DNA from 2 places in the Rummeliibacillus sp. GQ308 genome. Region 2 is predicted to be linked to the other one. Evidence: predicted binding sites of a transcription regulator. Region 2 holds the regulator's gene; the other holds the start of a gene.
What was found. Region 2 encodes LexA, which represses DNA repair genes until DNA is damaged. Its sites were predicted from a motif close to CGAACATATGTTCG; they were not measured.
Positions count from the first base shown of each region.

Region 1: a site for LexA is predicted at 1,652-1,665, ahead of parE (DNA topoisomerase IV subunit B). Genes of this name have one in related genera too.

Region 1 is NZ_JCAXDQ010000001.1:1,429,836-1,433,264, reverse strand. Features, by position in the region: gene parE (DNA topoisomerase IV subunit B) at 1-1,632, opposite strand, end outside; gene plsY (glycerol-3-phosphate 1-O-acyltransferase PlsY) at 1,873-2,475, shown strand; gene AC6CHJ_RS07085 (HesB/YadR/YfhF family protein) at 2,491-2,778, shown strand; gene AC6CHJ_RS07080 (acyl-CoA thioesterase) at 2,840-3,262, opposite strand; gene acnA (aconitate hydratase AcnA) at 3,398-3,429, opposite strand, start outside.
Region 2 is NZ_JCAXDQ010000001.1:943,341-946,769, reverse strand. Features, by position in the region: gene AC6CHJ_RS04485 (YneB family resolvase-like protein) at 21-677, opposite strand; gene yneA (cell division suppressor protein YneA) at 670-984, opposite strand; gene lexA (transcriptional repressor LexA) at 1,152-1,766, shown strand; gene AC6CHJ_RS04470 (GNAT family N-acetyltransferase) at 1,916-2,416, opposite strand; gene AC6CHJ_RS04465 (hypothetical protein) at 2,869-3,177, shown strand; gene AC6CHJ_RS04460 (DUF2247 family protein) at 3,390-3,429, opposite strand, start outside.

The sequences.
Region 1 (3,429 bases), 490 kb from region 2:
CCCTTTTGATACTTTATAAAGTGGCGGCAAGGCAATATATACTTTTCCTGCTTCAACAAGTGGTCTCATATAACGGAAGAAGAAAGTTAAGAGTAATACCTGTATATGAGCGCCATCCGTATCGGCATCCGTCATGATTATAACTTTATCGTAAGCAGCGTCTTCAATGTTGAAATCTGTACCAACTCCAGCACCGACTGCATGAATAATGGTAGCAATTTCTTCGTTTTTCATGATGTCCTGAAGCTTTGCTTTTTCCGTATTGATTACTTTTCCTCGAAGAGGCAAGATGGCTTGGAAAGTACGGTCCCGCCCTTGTTTAGCTGAGCCTCCCGCAGAATCGCCTTCGACTAAGTATAATTCATTTTTGGCAGCATTCTTAGATTGTGCTGGCGTCAATTTTCCTGATAAGATAGTTTGTTTTTTGGATTTTTTACCATGACGTGCGTCTTCTCTTGCTTTCCGTGCTGCTTCGCGAACTTGCTGTGCACGAATAGCTTTACGTACAAGCGATGCACTAAGCTCCGCATTCTCTTCCAAAATATACATTAATTTTTGGGATACGACACCATCGACAGAGCTACGTGCTTCTGCTGTGCCAAGTTTGCCTTTAGTTTGACCTTCGAATTGTAATAGATTTTCAGGAATTCGGACTGAGATGATGGCAGCTAATCCTTCACGTATATCTGAGCCATCCAAATTTTTATCTTTTTCTTTTAGGAGTCCGACTTTACGTGCATATTCGTTAAACACACGAGTCATTGCAGCTTTAGCGCCTGTTTCGTGTGTGCCTCCATCACGTGTGCGAACATTATTAACAAAGGAAAGGATAGTTTCGGAATAACCATCATTGAATTGAAAAGCAAATTCAACTTCAATTTCATCTAGTTCGCCTTCAACATATTTAACTGGATGCAATACATCTTTTTCTTCGTTAAGATAGGCTACAAAGGCTTCAATTCCATTTTCATAATGATATACTTCTTGTCGCTCGGTTTCTTCATCAATAAGCTCTATTTTTAAGCCCTTTAATAAAAAAGCAGATTCACGTAAACGTTCAGCTAATGTATCGAATTGATACTTAGTTGTAGAAAAGATTTCTGGATCAGGCTTAAAATGAATAAATGTGCCTGTTTCTTTCGTTTTGCCTAGATTAGCAAGTGTAGTTACGGGCTTACCGCCATTTTCAAAGCGCATGCTGTATTTATGGCCATCTCGGTAAATGGTTACATCAAGCCATGAAGAAAGGGCGTTTACAACAGATGCTCCTACACCGTGCAAACCACCACTTGTTTTATAACCACCTTGTCCAAATTTACCGCCTGCATGCAAAATGGTAAAGATTACTTCAGGAGTTGATTTACCTGTCTTGTGCATCCCAGTTGGCATGCCACGTCCATAATCTCTTACACTAATACTTTGATCTTTATGGATTTTCACTACAATATGTGAGCCAAAACCCGCTAATACCTCATCTACAGCATTGTCGACGATTTCGTATACAAGGTGGTGCAAGCCTCTGCTGTCTGTAGAGCCAATATACATACCCGGACGTTTTCTTACGGCTTCTAAACCTTCTAATACTTGAATATCATCTTCACTATAAGAGGTGATTGTTTGTTTATTTGTCAAAAAATATTCCCCCTAAACACAAACATCCGTTCTACTTTTATAAATCATATACACAATAATAGATACTGTCAACTTCTTGTTCAGTTAGACTCAGGTTTTATTGTATCATTCGTTTAATCTATTGGACAATAAGAACCGGCAATTATTGAGAAAGTTGGTCATTGTGTACGCTTACAGTCTCGTGATAAAATATTATTACAATCTAATAATACCAACTACTAATGTTGGAGGGAGTTTTAAATGAATAGTATTTTAGTTGTTGTATTGGCTTATCTAATTGGTTCCATCCCATCCGGTTTATGGGTTGGTAAAGTTTTTTATAAAACCGATATCAGACAGCACGGAAGCGGAAACTTAGGTGCTACTAATACCTTCCGTACGCTTGGAAAAAAAGCGGGTATAGCCGTTACACTTATGGATATATTAAAGGGCACACTTGCAACTATACTTCCTATTCTAGCTGTTTTCCAAGGAAGTGGTATCCATCCACTCGTTGCTGGCATCATTGCTGTCGTTGGGCACATGTTCCCTATCTTCGCTGGCTTCCGAGGAGGCAAAGCTGTGGCTACGTCTGCAGGTATTTTACTTGGCTACCATTGGCCAATCTTTATCTTGCTCCTTATCGCCTTCCTTCTTTGCTTAAAAGTGTATAAAATGGTGAGTCTAGCATCTATGTTTGCAGCTGTTGTGGCTTTTATTTACGCACTTATTTATGGTATTTTATATAATGAATATCTTTTACTTATCATTATTTCCATTATTGTAGTCTTTATTTTTTATCGCCATAGATCTAATATATCGCGCATAAAAAAAGGAACAGAACCAAAAGTAACATGGTTATAAAAAAGGAGTGTTCTTATGAAAATTGTCATGTCTGAACAAGCATTTCAGTGGTTTTCCGATGAAATGGATGTAGCGCAAGGAGATACCATTCGTTTTTATGCTAGATATGGTGGCTCAAATCCTTTCCACGAAGGGTTTTCTCTCGGCATGAGTCAAGACTCGCCAATTAATCCAAGTGTTGTATTAGAGCATAATGGCACTACTTTTTTTATTGAGCAAGACGATACATGGTTTTTTAACAACCATGATTTATATGTAGATGTAGATCGCCAATTAGATGAACTTAAATTTGATTACAAGTAGATAAAAAATGCAAAAAGCATGCCTAATTCGGGCATGCTTTTTTAAACTATTCATCCAAGAGTTATTTGATTTCTGCAATTTCTTTATATTTATTAAACCACACCGGATTAATTCGTTCAAAAGCAACTGGTCGGAAATTTTCTTTTTTCACCACAATATGTTCGGATGTTGCTGTTGCTGCAATCGTTCCATCACTATGTACGATTTCATAGCCATACACTGTACGAAGACGTTCCTGTGATACAATCCATGTACGTATAATCGCTTTTTCACCATAACGTAGTGCAGCTTTGTAGCTAATATTGACATTCATAACAGGCGATACATAGCCTGCTTCTTCTAATTGAGTCACGCTAAAGCCTAAATCATGAATCAGCTGCGTCCTCCCTAATTCCATCCATATAACATAATTTGCATGGTATACAACGCCCATTTGATCTGTCTCCGCATATCGAATTTCAATTTCTTTTTCACTTACAAACATGTTGTTCACCTCATGTTAAGTATACCGTTATTTTGAGAGAAAATCCTTCCATAGCTTTTCTTCTTTCATTAAATCTCCTTTGTCTTATAAACTAAAACAAGTGCACAAAATTATTGTGCACTTGTTTGAACCATATTATTTAGATAATTTGTTACGTAAAACCATTT
Region 2 (3,429 bases):
AACTTTTCGACAGTTTACAATTAATTATTGTGCTCTTCGAATTCTTTATAGCGTCTATGTACTGTTGCTTTGCTAAGTTGGAAGCCCAATCCATTTAGAGTAGAAGTGATTTCTTCAAATGTTAGCCCTTTATTTCTCAATTGAATAATCTGTTCAATCGGAGCATCAATTCTTTCTCTACCTTCTGGATTGCCCCGATCCTTTAAGTTATTTTCAGGCCTATAGCCGTTTTGTACAGCCCTTTTCATCCCACGACGTATTTTGGCATTATGTAATTTCCTTTGATATTCCTCTACTAGTGCCAATATTTCAAGCAACATTGTATCCATTTCATTCAGCTGGATATTGCCTGCATTATTAAGCGTAAAAATAGTCACTTCCATTTTATTAAGTAGATGTAATACGGCCATGCGACCATTCCCTCGTCCTAATCGCGTTTCATCCTGCACAAACAATGCTGTAATATGTTGTTCTTTAATATAATCCAGCAAATCCATGAGTCCCTCGCGTTCTACGTCATAGCCGCTATGTCGATCTTTAAATACACTCATAACATTATAGCCTTTTGTTTTGGCAAACTCTTTTAGTTCACTTTCTTGCCGTTCTAGCGAAGAATCTTGGGATTCTTTTTCTGTACTCACACGGCAATATAATACTGCTTCTTTCCCTCTATTCATTTTCACTCGCCAACTCTATTCCTCTTTTATTTGTGCTAGTTTTTTTGTACGCAGGAATAGATAAAGTATGACCAGCTATAATGCGTCCGTCAATAATATTGTTTTTATCTTTCACTAAAGAAACCCACTCACTTTTGGATAAATCCCCTTTATAAAGTCCAGATAGCGACCATAAAGTATCTCCTTCTTGGACTTCTATGTTTGTGTAGCTAGTTGTATCCCGATTGATGACCATAAGAATAACCATAATGGCGAATATGAATGCAAATAAATAGGTGGTATTTCGATTTTTTTTAATCCAGTTCATAAGGATCTCCCCTTCATCGAATGTTTGTTCGTAGTTTATATAATTCAATATAATACGAACATGCGTTTTTGTCAAATATATTTCGAACCTATGTTTGCATCCGTTTAATAGACATGTTATACTTCATTTAACAATTAAAGAAAATTGCTGATAAGAGGGTGAGCAAATTGAAAAAGGTATCAAAAAGACAAGATGATATATTGGAATTTATAAAAGAAGAAGTACGCACTAAAGGATATCCGCCTTCTGTACGAGAAATAGGCGAAGCTGTAGGTTTAGCTTCCAGTTCAACTGTCCACGGCCATTTGAATAGATTGGAAAGCAAAGGGCTGATTCGCAGAGACCCGACAAAACCGCGCGCTATTGAAATCTTAGATCAAGGAAATGTTACCAAACAGGGTGTTATGCATGTTCCTTTAGTTGGGAAAGTAACTGCCGGGTTACCTATCACCGCTATCGAAAATATTGAAGAGTACTTCCCTATTCCTGACACTTACGGTGGATCAGATGACCATATTTTTATGCTCGAAATCATGGGTGAATCTATGATAGAGGCAGGAATTCTCGATGGAGACTATGTGATTGTCAAACAACAGGCAACTGCCAATAATGGAGATATCGTAGTAGCTATGACGGAGGAGAACGAAGCAACAGTAAAACGTTTTTATAAAGAAAAGGGACACTTCCGTTTACAACCAGAGAATTCCTCTATGGAGCCAATAATTGTTGAAAACGTTGCTGTTCTTGGTAAAGTTGTTGGTCTTTATCGAAACATATACTGATACTTAAAAAAACAATCGAGTCTATTACATTACCTGTAGACTGATTGTTTTTTTATAAACACAAAACAGATAGCGCGGGTGTTAAATTAGTTTTATTTTGCGCCTACTTAAAGTGCTATTTTGCAGTATGAAAACATTGCATGTTTCTTTTATTTCTCAACTAGCTTTTTAATCGCCAACATGGACTTACCCTGAATAATACCTGTATCTTCAAATTTAAATGAAGCGTATAATGTTTTAGCTTTGATATTACTTGTTTGATAAAAGAGAGCTATATATTCTGCTTCACCAAATGGCCACGTTACTATTTCCTTCAACACTTTTTCAAATGCAAGTTTGCCATAGCCTTTCCCTTGGTAACTCTTTCCAATCATAATATGCCAAATAAAATAGCTCTTCTTGCCGTAAAAATCTTCTTTTTCAAACGATTCGTGATCCAACGTATCATAAATATACATCAAAAATCCAACCACCACTTCACCGGCATAAATGGCATAGGGTGCAGCAAATATCCCTTCTGCATTCAACATATGAGCATCTGCAAAGCTTCTTAGGTTAGTAGTTTCTATAAAGTCTTTTTGGTTTTCTTCAACTTCAAGTGCTATTACTTTCTCTATGTTATCTCCAGTTATTTTTCGTAATTCAATCATTTTCTATTTTTTCTCCTCTCTTAATACAATCCACTACCTCCTTGCACATTCAAAACATAGTCACATATCATACGATTATTCTCATAATATGCTGTACAAAGTATTCACCAGTAATAAACTCTACTCTTCCTGATTTTTCATTCTAGCGCCATACATAATTGTAATAAAACTTAAAAACTTCCATTATTCAATATAAGTAAATATATTACAGTGTATAATATAGGTAAATACAGGGTTATAAATTTTTAGATTTAACAGTCAGATGGTTTAACACATCTTCTATTGCGCAAAAATATCTCTCGACAATTGAGTGAAGCAAAAACACAACATTTTTGCTTTCCGAAGCGCTTAAATATGAACGTGATAAGGCTACTATTATTGTTTAGGATTAAGGTTATCTGGGTGAAGTAAGCAAGACTAATATTAAAAAGTGACAGAGGTGGGTTTGAAAGATGGATACTTTTAAAACTTCAGAAAATGATGACGGTTCTTATATTGACTTGGAAGTTCTGCAACATTACTTGGCAACTGGAAGAGAAGTTGAATTCTACTATCATAAAACAAAATACTATATAGCAAATAGCTCTCAAGGATATATACTTTTAGAAGTATTTCCAGGTTCTGATACCAAGAGTAAGGATATTTCTGATAGTTTTAATGATACAAATGAATTTTTGCTTAATGTTAAAATCGCTAATACCTCATTAAAAGAGATTTTCTCTAAGCATACTAAGAATATAGAGATCGTCTTTATCTATTAAAGATTGAAATGGGTGACTTGCTAATCCCGATAGTGTGTTATGATATTTAGTTTTTTAATTGTCTGTGACTAAATAGAAATAGACCTCAACATGTAAAAGATATTAGGATCCTACGACTTAAAATTGAGTTTATTGTTAGTATTATTTTGGTAATTCGCATTTTTTCTTAAATATTATTCGACTATCTGTTTTTGTTCTTCTAAAAATTGATTTCATCTATTTAAAAATAGTTCTTGATTTTTCTCTGTTACT